DNA from 2 places in the Streptomyces mayteni genome. Region 1 is predicted to be linked to the other one. Evidence: riboswitches for the same ligand, from Rfam matches in the RefSeq annotation. Region 1 holds a riboswitch; the other holds the start of a gene.
What was found. A riboswitch is a leader RNA that binds a small molecule or an ion and turns the genes downstream of it on or off. The one in region 1 is predicted to bind cobalamin.

Region 1 (5,171 bases):
GAGATGGTGCGTTCCGGGCTGGCGGCCGGCACCCTCGACCGGGCGGCACTGCTGGCCAGGACGCCGCTGCGGCGGCTGGCCGAGCCGCACGAGATCGCGGCGGCCATCGGCTTCCTGGTGTCGCCGGCGGCCGGCTTCGTGACCGGCGCCGTGCTGCCGGTGGACGGCGGCCTCACGGTGGACGGCACCTTCGACGCGCCCCCGCTCGGCGAGGAGACACCATGACCCCGACCGCCACCCGGACCGCCAACCCGGCCACCACCCGGGCCGCCGTCCTGCACGGCCCGCGCGACCTGCGCCTCGCCGACGTCCCGCTGCGCCCGCTGGGCCTGGACGACGTGCTGGTGGCGGTGGACGCGGTGGGCGTCTGCGGCTCCGACCTGCACTACTTCACCGACGGCCGGAACGGGCGGAACGAGCTGCGCCGGCCGACCGTGCTCGGCCACGAGGCGTCCGGGGTGGTAGTGGCGAGCGGCCGGGCCGCCGGCGTCGCCGTGGGCACCCGGGTCGCCGTCGAGCCGGCGGTGGGCTGCGGCGGCTGCGCCGAGTGCCGCGCGGGCCGCTACCACCTGTGCCCGGACGGCACCTGCCTCGGATCGCCGCCCACGCACGGCGCGTTCGCCGAGCACCTGGTGGTGCCGGCCCGCGCCGTCCACCCGCTGCCCGACGCGATCCCCCTCGAACTGGGGGCGCTGATCGAGCCGTTGGCCGTGGCCGTCTGGTCGGTGCGCCGGGCCGGCGTGGCGTTCGGGCAGCGGGTGCTGGTCACCGGCGCCGGGCCGATCGGCCTGCTCGTCGCCCAGGTGGCCAGGGCCGCGGGGGCGACCGAGGTGATCGTCACCGACGTCGCCGACGCCCGGCTCGAGGTGGCCCGCGCGCTCGGCGCCACCTCGGTGGTCAACACCGCCAGGGAGCCGCTGGAGGTCACCGGCGTGGACCGCCTGTTGGAGTGCTCGGGCCACCAGGCCGCGCTCCGCCAGGGCATCGGCGCGCTGCGGCCGGCGGGCCGGGCGACCCTGGTCGGTCAGGCGCCGGTGGCGGCCGACTCCCTGCCGCTCGCCCACCTCCAGCGCTGGGAGATCGACCTGGTCACCGCCTTCCGCTACGCCCACGCCTTCCCGACGGCGATCGCCCTGGCCGCCGCAGGACGCGTCGATCTGGCCACCCTCCTCACCGGCCGGTTCCCGCTGGACCGCGCGGCCGAGGCGCTCCGGGCGCCGGCGGCGGATCCCTCCCACCTCAAGGTGGTGGTCCGCCCCCGGGAGCCCGGGCGGTGAGGAGGGGCGGGGTCAGTGGTACGGGGTGAGGAAGGTCTCGATGGTGTATCCGCCGGTCAACTTCTCGGTCCTGAAGGACCGAGCTTGTCGACTCGGTCCGGAAGGCCGGGATTGCGAGTAGAGCGCGACTGGCTGCCGCGTGGTCCCCCGCGTCCAGTACCACCCCCGAAGGGAGGTACCGGGGCCATTGACTGGGCCCCGCTGCCACACGCCCCGGGGGCGAGGGAGTCGCCGCGACCCGCCTATGGGCGAGCCAAGTCCCTTACTGGGCTGGTCCTAGCGCCCACCGGCGTGTGGTTCGTGCCTTAACGCTCGCAGTCCCGCCCCGACAGCGTAGCGACACGACGGCGCTCCGCGCCACCCGGACCAGCGATGCCATCCTCCCTGCCGCGAAAGCCCAAGCTTCCTGGCGAGAACATGGTGAACTTCGTCGAGTTGAGCGGGGTGTCCGACCGGGTGCTGAGGACGGCGCCCCGGTCCGGGCCCTGGCCGCCGTCGAACCGGAGGCTGGCGTGGGCCGGTTGTCCGAGGTGGTGCTCGGTCGACCAGGTCAGCGCCCCGTCGCCGCTGGTGTGCAGCCGGCGGGCCGTCAGGTCGTTGCCGTGGCCCGACAGGTCTCGTACCACCCGGCCGTCGGCCACCGGCGCGCCGTCGTCGCCTTCGTCGCCGCCGGCGCCGGCGTCGGCGTCGGGGAGGCCGGCCTGGTCGAAGCGCCAGTAGGCGACGGTGCCGCGCACCAGGACGGCGGAGGCCGGTCTGGGCTCGGGCGCCGGGATCGGCGAGAAGCCGGCGAACCGGGGGGCGAAGTCGATCTCCAGGCTGAACCGGTCGGCCGGCCCGGTGAGTTCCACGTTCTCCGCCTCGAGCGGGGTGCGACGCTCGGGGTCGCGGGTCAGGAACCAGGGCGCGAAGGTCTCCACGTCCACGGCGCCCCTGGCCAGGTCGAAGGCGTACAGCCGGATCATGGCCGCGCCGCCGTAGTAGCGGTCCTGGTAGTTGGTGATGTGGACGTGGACGTCGTTGCCCGCGTCGTTGGTGAGGACGGTCCTGCCGGGCGGCCAGTAGTGGCCGCCGAGGGCGAGGAAGATCTGGTCGTTGCCGCGGATCAGCCCGTCCCACAGGCGCCGGCCGTTGTCCGAAAGCCGCGCCTCGCCGTCGTCCTCGGCCCAGGCGAGGTCGTGGGTGGTGAGCACGGCCGGCAGGGTCGGGTGGTCGTCGAGTACCCCCCGCGCCCACCGCAGACCGCTGTCGGAGACCCGCCAGTCCAGCGCCAGGACCAGCCAGTCGCGGCCGGCGGCGCGCAGCGTGTGGAAGCTGTTGTAACCGTCGGGTGACGCGCCGCCGAAGGTCGACATCCGGGCGTAGCGGTCCGGGCCGAACGCGCGCAGGTAGGCCGAGTCGCCGCGCTGGTCGTCGGCGCCTGACACGTCGTGGTTGCCGGCCAGGACGCTGTAGGGCACCTTGCCGTCCAGTTCCCTGAAGGTGTCGGCGGCCAGCTCGATCTCGTGCTCGGTGCCGTGTTCCGTGACGTCGCCCAGGTGGGTCATGAAGGCGATGTTGGCCTCGGCGCGCTCCGCGACCAGGTAGCGGAAGGTGGCGCGCATCGGGTCGGGGTCGGCACTGTCGGCGTCGAAGAGGTACTGGGTGTCGGGCAGCACGGCGAGCGCGAAGCGGGGTCTTTCCCCGTCGAACCGGCCCCCGGATCGCGCGGCGGCTGCGGCTGCGGTGCCGGCGGAGGTGGCGGAGGCGGCGGCCGCCTGCCCCGTGAGGGAGGTCGCCCCCGCGGCGGCGGCCGCGGCGGAGCCGCCGACGGCGGCCTGGAGGAGGGAACGTCTGCGAGGCCCGGCGGCCTCGTCGTGGGTGGTGCCCATGGGAACTCCCGGTGGCTGAGAAGGCATTGGGCACGATGCTGGCCGCCGGTGACGCGGCGGTGGCAGCGGCCTGAACTCCACGGGGGCGGGGAGCGATCCGCGGGTTCGGCCGCCCCCGTCCTCTTGTCATGGCCCGCTCCGGCCACTACTGTCGCCACGCCTTGGTGCTCGGGAAATCCGGTGTGATACCGGTGCGGCCCTCGCCACTGTGATCGGGAAGTCCGGCTCTCGCCCTCACGGGCAGCCACTGGGGTCCTCGGACCCCGGGAAGGCGGAGCACGGGCGGTGGTACCCGTCAGCCAGGAGACCGGCCATGGCGTGTCAACCATCCACGAGGTGTTGGAGAGGGTTTGTCCGGCCATGCACATAGCTGAGGGTTTCCTGCCCCCAGCGCACGCGGTCGCCTGGGGCGTCGCGTCTGCGCCGTTCGTCGTCCACGGAGTTCGGTCACTCACCCGCGAGGTCAGGGAGCATCCGGAGAGCACCCTGCTCCTCGGCGCCTCCGGGGCCTTCACGTTCGTCCTGTCCGCGCTGAAGCTGCCCTCGGTGACCGGGAGTTGTTCGCATCCCACCGGCACGGGGCTCGGCGCCATCCTGTTCCGGCCGCCGGTGATGGCGGTGCTCGGCACCATCACCCTGCTCTTCCAGGCGCTGTTGCTCGCGCACGGCGGCCTGACCACGCTCGGCGCCAACGTGTTCTCGATGGCCGTGGTCGGCCCCTGGGCCGGATACGCCGCGTACCGGCTGGCACGGCGGTCGGGACTGCCGCTGATGGCCGCGGTCTTCGCGGGCGCGTTCGTCGCCGATCTGTCCACCTACTGCGTCACCAGCGCGCAGCTCGCGCTGGCCTTCCCCGACCCGAGCGGCGGATTCCTGGGCGCGCTCGGCAAGTTCGGCGCCATCTTCGCCGTGACCCAGATTCCGCTGGCGGTGAGCGAGGGGCTGCTCACGGTGCTGGTGATGCGGCTCCTGACGCAGTCGAGCGGTGGCGAGCTGACCAGGCTCGGCGTGCTGGCGGCCGGGAAGTCCCACGGGGCGGTGGCCCGATGAGCAGGAACGCGCGGATCAACGGGCTGCTGGTGCTCGTGGTGGTGGCGCTCGCCGTGCTGCCGCTCGGCCTCGGGCTCGGCGACCACAAGGAGGAGCCGTTCGCGGGCGCGGACGGCGAGGCGGAGACGGCGATCACCGAGATCGAGCCGGACTACGAACCGTGGTTCTCGCCGCTGTACCAGCCGCCGTCCGGCGAGATCGAGTCGGCGCTCTTCGCCCTGCAGGCGGCGCTCGGCGCCGGCGTGCTCGGCTACTACTTCGGGGTGCGCCGGGGGCGCCGGCAGGTCGCGCCGCGGGCCGACGAGTCCGGCGCGGAAGGCGCCTGAGCCGCCGTGCTGCCGATCGACGCGGCGGCGCACGGCAGTCGCTGGCGCCGCCGCCATCCCGTGGAGAAGGCCGTGCTCGGGCTCGGTCTCACCGCGCTGGCCGTCGCGTTGCCGCCGTGGCCCGGCGCGCCGCTGGTGCTGGTGTCGGCGCTGGCACTGCTGCTGGGCCCGGCGGGGGTGCCGTGGCGCCGGCTGTGGCGGGCGTACCGGGTTCCGTTGGGTTTCTGCCTCACCGGGGCCGTCACGCTGCTCTTCGAGATCGGCGGGCCCGACGGCCCCGTTGGCCTCGCCGAGGGCGGACCGGTGCGCGCCGGCGAGCTGCTGCTGCGCACCTCGGCCGCCTCGCTCGGCGTGCTGCTGTTCGCCTTCACCACCCCGATGTCCGACCTGCTGCCGCGGCTGGTGCGGGCCGGGGTGCCGGCGCCGGTGGTCGACGTCGCCCTGGTGACGTACCGGATGAGCTTCCTGCTGCTGGACTCCGTGCGCCGGGTCAGGCAGGCGCAGGCGGCGCGGCTCGGGCACGCGTCGCGGGCCGCCGAGTGGCGTTCGCTCGCCGGCCTGGGGGCGACAGCGTTCGTACGGGCCTTCGCCCGGGCGGCGCGGCTCCAGGACGGGCTGGCGGGGCGCGGCTACGACGGCACGCTGCG
Region 2 (5,171 bases), on a different contig from region 1:
GGCAGGCCGGGGAGTTCGGCGACCGAGCCGTTGGCCTCGCGCAGCGCCTCGCGGGTGGCGTCGTGCCAGAGCCCGAGCCGCTTGAGCTCGCCGATCAGGTACGAGTTGACCTGGAGGAACTCGCCGCTCAGCGTCTCCCGCTTGAAGAGGTTGGAGACCTGCGGCTCGATGCACTCGTAGACGCCGGCGATCGAGGCGATGGTGGCGGTGGGCGCGATGGCGAGCAGCAGCGAGTTCCGCATCCCCGTCGTGGCGACGCGCTCGCGCAGCGCGGCCCAGCGCTCGGGCCAGGTGGCGGTGGCCTCCGGGTAGTGGTCCGGGTGCAGCACGCCGTCCGCGGTGCGGGTCTCGGCCCAGCCGCGGTGCCGGCCGTTCCGCTCGGCGAGGTCGGCCGAGGTCTCGTAGGCCGTGAGCATGATGCGCTCGGCGATCCTGGTGGACAGCTCGCGGGCGGCGGGGGAGTCGAACGGCAGCCGGAGCCTGAAGAACACGTCCTGCAGGCCCATCACGCCCAACGCCACCGGGCGCCAGCGGGAGTTGGAGGCGTCGGCCTGGGGGGTCGGGTAGAAGTTCAGGTCGATGACCCGGTCGAGGAACGTGACGGCGGTCCGCACGGTGGCGTCAAGACGCTCCCAGTCCATCTCGCCGTCGTCGCCCAGGTGGGCGGCCAGGTTGACGGAGCCCAGGTTGCAGACGGCCGTCTCGCCGTCGTTCGTGACCTCCAGGATCTCGGTGCAGAGGTTCGAGGAGTGCACGATGCTGCCGGGCCGCGCGGTCTGGTTGGCGGTGCGGTTGGCGGCGTCCTTGAACGTCATCCAGCCGTTGCCGGTCTGGGCCAGGGTGCGCATCATCCGGGCGTAGAGCTGGCGGGCCGGGATGGTGCGCTGGGCCAGGCCGGCCTGCTCGGCGCGGCGGTAGGCGGCGTCGAACTCGTCGCCCCACAGGTCGACGAGCTCGGGCACGTCGGCCGGCGAGAACAGCGACCAGTCGCCGTCGGAGTCGACGCGCCGCATGAACTCGTCGGGGATCCAGTGCGCGATGTTCAGGTTGTGGGTGCGCCGCGCCTCCTCGCCCGTGTTGTCGCGGAGTTCGAGGAACTCCTCGATGTCCGCGTGCCACGTCTCCAGGTAGACGCAGGCCGCGCCCTTGCGGCGGCCGCCCTGGTTGACCGCGGCCACCGAGGAGTCCAGGGTGCGGAGGAACGGCACGATGCCGTTGGACTTGCCGTTGGTGCCGCGGATCAGTGAACCGCGGGCGCGGATGCGGGAGTACGAGAGGCCGATGCCGCCGGCGTGCTTGGAGAGCCGGGCGATCTGGTGGTAGCGCTCGTAGATGGAGTCCAGCTCGTCGGCGGGGGAGTCCAGCAGGTAGCAGGACGACATCTGCGGGTGGCGGGTGCCCGAGTTGAACAGGGTGGGCGAGGACGGCAGGTAGGCGAGCGAGCTGGTGAGCCGGTAGAGCTCGGCCACGTCCTTCAGGGCCCGCTCCGACTCGTCCTCGGCCAGGCCGCAGGCGACGCGCAGCAGGAAGTGCTGCGGGGTCTCGATCACCCGGCGGGTGGTGGGGTGGCGCAGCAGGTAGCGGGACTCGACGGTGCGCAGCCCGAAGTACTCGAAGCGGTCGTCGGCGCCGGTCGTGACGGCGTGTTCGACGAGCGCGTCGAGCCGGGAGGCGTGGCGGCGGACGAACCCGGCGGTGCGGTCGCCGATCAGGCCCTCGCGGTGGCCCACGGCGATGGAGGCGGAGAACGAGTCGGCGCCCTGTCCGGCGGCCTCCTCGCGGATGGCGAGGGTGAGGAGCCGGGCCGCGAGCCGCGAGTACTCGGGCTCCTCGGCGATCAGGCCGGCGGCGGCCTCGATGGCCAGCGAGCGCAACTCGGCCTCGTCGGAGCCGGCATGCCGGCCGCGCGCCACGGCCGCCCCGACCCGGGCGGGGTCGGTGGCGGACAGGTCGGCGGTGAGCTCGGCAAGCGTCAGCGACAGCGTGGTGGGCTGCGCGGCGGTAACCGGCTCCGCGGGTGCGACGGGTGCGATGGTCACTCGATGCTCTCCCTCAATCGAATCGGATCGAATCGATCGCGGGGCGCCGCACGGGACGGGGTCGCGCGCGGCGTCTCGCGGTGAGCACCCGGGGCCGGGCACGACGGCGCACGCGAGCATGCGTGTGGTAGGGCAAAGGCATGCGCGCTGCGTCCGTCGGCCCAGTCCCCGAGGCCCGGACGTCTGTAGGGCTGCCGCCAGGTGGTCGGACTTCACGATGAACCGAACGAATCCGGCTATCGCATACCGTTGCGGGACAGTTCCGGACTCTCACCGGATTCCCCTGGGCGACAACGAGGACGAGCATACATCTTGTGCTGCCCCAACCACGCACCCCTATATGTTGTGTTCCGTGTCTCCTTGGTGACGGAGCGAGGGGAGCGAACATGCGAATGCCGAGGCGCGTGGCGGGCGACGGGCGCCCCGGCCGTTCACCTGGCGCCCGAGGGCGCGCGGCGGTGGCGCGACGTCAACCCCGAACCTTCGCTCGTGTGCGATAGCGAATGTGCGGGTGGGTCAGTCGCGGCGCAGCACCCAGAATCCGGCCTCACTCGCCGTCACCCGGTAGGCCGCCTCCGGATACAGCTGTCGGGCGTACGCCACCATGCCGGCCGCGTCCCGCGCGGGATCGTAGTAGGCGATGTACTCGGGCGCCGACCCCTCGGTGTCGCCGATCCAGAACACCCGGCAGCGCTGGGTGAGATGGGAGATCGGCCGGACGTTGGCCGCGACGTCCGCCCCGTCGGGGACGGCGGCCAGCACGCGCTCGCCGGCCTCGGCCGCGGTGCCCGGCCGGTAGGTGTCGGCGTGGGTGAGGGTGGCGATCGGCTGGTAGGCGCTGAGAGCCAGCGCGGCGGCCAGCGCGGCGGCCGGCAACTGGCGGGCGTAGCCGCGCAGCCAGGGGCGCCGTGAGGCGCCCGAGCGGGCGATCGCGTCGGCCAGCGCGAGCGCCGTGACGGGCATCAGCACGGCGCTGTAGTGGAAGTCGATGCCCCAGTAGTTCGGCTCCTGGGAGACGAACCGCCAGGCGATGGTGGGCACCACGACGAGCAGCAGCGGCGAGCGGAGGGCCAGCAGGCCCGTGGTGGGCACCAGGATCCACAGCAGGGTGCGGACCTTCTGGTCGACATCCGTGAACAGCGCGTCGAGCGGGCCGCCGCCCTCGTCCACCTTGGCCCAGTAGTCGTAGTCGCCGCCGGCGTTGAAGGCCGGTATCACCACGGCAATCACCAGGGCGCAGGCCAGCACCGCGAGGCCGGCCACCGCGAGCGCGGCGCGCGGCGCGCGGACGTGCCCGGCCTGCTGCGCCCGCCACGCCACCACCAGAGCGATGACGGCGACCGTCATCCCCAGGTCCTCCTTGACCAGCAGCAGCGGCAACGCCCAGCAGAGCGCGGCGCGCCAGCGCTCGCGGACCACGGCCTCCAGCGAGAACGCGATCAGCGGGACGGCGAAGCAGATCTCGTGGAAGTCGAAGTCGACCGCCTGTTGCATCCCCCAGGAGAGCCCGAAGGCCGCCCCCACGGCCGCCCCGGCCGGCCGGCCGAGCAGGAACGCGGCGCCGCGGGTGACCGGCAGCACCGCGAGCGCGAAGAGCGCGGCCTGGACGACGAGGAGGGTGACGGGCGTCGGGAAGACCCGGTAGAACGGCGCGATCAGCGCGGTGATCGGGCTGAAGTGGTCGCCCAGTATCGGGAACCCGGGACCCTTGAGGTCGGCGACCGGCTCCTCGAGCCGGGCGTAGGCGCTGATGGCCTGCTCGAAGATGCCGAGGTCCCAGGACCGGTTCTCGTAGCGCAGGTAGCGGGTGACGGACAGCAGCGCGTAGACGACGAAGAACCCGAGCGCCAGCAGCACGCCGTCCGAGGGCGGGCGGAACCGGGACCGCGCCGGGCGCAGGCCGGTGCCGGTGCCGGCGGCCGGCTCCTGGCGGTCGCCGCCACCGCTCTCCGTGCTGGAGTTCGAGGTCGAGGTCGTCGAGGTGGTGCTGGTCATCGGGACACCGCTGCGGTCACGAGGGTCGGGGCGCGAGGGCGGCGTGGTACGAGGGCCCAGCCCCACCCCGCCGCAGGAATGACGTCCGAGCGGCCCCGACGGTTCCCGACCCGCCCTCGATCGTGGCGTGGGGCGGCGTGGGGGCGCGTGGCGCCGCTAGCGCAGCGGCAACGTGGCGTGCACCGCGACGCCGTCAGGGTGGCGGCACAGCGTCGCGCCGAGCCGCCGGAGAATCGCCACCGCCGCCCCGTTGTCGGCCGTGGTGTCGGCCACCAGCAGCCGGCCGCCGGCGCGCCGCGCCTCCGCGCACAGCAGCCGCAGGGCCGCAGTGCCGATCCCGCGCCCGCGCCGGGAGCGCCCCAACCAGATGCCGGTCTCCAGCACGTCGGGGCCGCCGGCCCTGGCCAGCCGCACGGAGCCGACGACCAGCCCGCCGTCCGCCACGGCGTAGGCGGCCTCGCCGGCCGGCCCGTCGAGCCCGGCCAGGCGGGCGCGGTGCCAGGCCAGGAACGCCTCCCGGCGGTCGGCCGTCCACCCGGCGGGGCCGGCCACCGGCGGCATCACGTCCTCCGGGGGCGCGTCCGCGACGGCCGTCGCGAGCAGCGCGGCCAGGTTCTCCTCGTCCATCGGGCGCAGCGCCACCCGCTCGTCCATGTCCCGCCCTCTCGCCCGGTGCCGTCCCGCCCCGATTCTCGGGATGCGGGACACCACCACGCCAACGGTTTCGCCCTCGCCCACGCCCTCCCGGCCCATGCCCTCCCGGCCCGTGGCCTCTCGGGCCGGGGCGGATGGCCGACCGCCGGCCCGCCGCGTGGTCCGGCGGTCGGGGTGCCCTCCCACCCGGACGGGTGGGAGGGCGGGGAGGTCTCCGCCGAGCCCGCCCGGCAAGGGGCTAGCAGCAGACGCCGCCCCCGTTCCGCGGGTCGCCGTAGCGCCGTTCCATCCGTTCCCTTTCGAACGCGCGACGGGAGGGGACGGGCGCCGCCGCGTCGGCCTCGCGTACCCGCGCGACATGGCGGGCGTAGGCGTTCTCGCCGGTCAGCTCGGTGACGTACCAACGCAGCCAGGCCACCGCGCGTCTCATTCGCCGGCCTCCGCCTTCGCCGTGGCCCGTGGACCGGTGGACTGCTCGGGGAT

Region 2: another riboswitch for cobalamin. It lies ahead of ACYVPE_RS20365 (ribonucleoside-diphosphate reductase subunit alpha); the one in region 1 lies ahead of ACYVPE_RS14820 (energy-coupling factor ABC transporter permease).

The regions. Positions count from the first base shown of each region.
Region 1 covers NZ_BAAGPR010000026.1:54,321-59,491, forward strand. The annotation lists gene ACYVPE_RS14805 (SDR family NAD(P)-dependent oxidoreductase) at 1-225, shown strand, start outside; gene ACYVPE_RS14810 (NAD(P)-dependent alcohol dehydrogenase) at 222-1,277, shown strand; gene ACYVPE_RS14815 (metallophosphoesterase) at 1,583-3,148, opposite strand; cobalamin riboswitch at 3,294-3,478, shown strand; gene ACYVPE_RS14820 (energy-coupling factor ABC transporter permease) at 3,509-4,198, shown strand; gene ACYVPE_RS14825 (energy-coupling factor ABC transporter substrate-binding protein) at 4,195-4,524, shown strand; gene cbiQ (cobalt ECF transporter T component CbiQ) at 4,531-5,171, shown strand, end outside.
Region 2 covers NZ_BAAGPR010000045.1:20,274-25,444, forward strand. The annotation lists gene ACYVPE_RS20365 (ribonucleoside-diphosphate reductase subunit alpha) at 1-2,039, opposite strand, end outside; cobalamin riboswitch at 2,219-2,346, opposite strand; gene ACYVPE_RS20370 (DUF2079 domain-containing protein) at 2,556-4,034, opposite strand; gene ACYVPE_RS20375 (GNAT family N-acetyltransferase) at 4,191-4,688, opposite strand; gene ACYVPE_RS20380 (CstA-like transporter-associated (seleno)protein) at 4,927-5,118, opposite strand; gene ACYVPE_RS20385 (carbon starvation CstA family protein) at 5,115-5,171, opposite strand, start outside.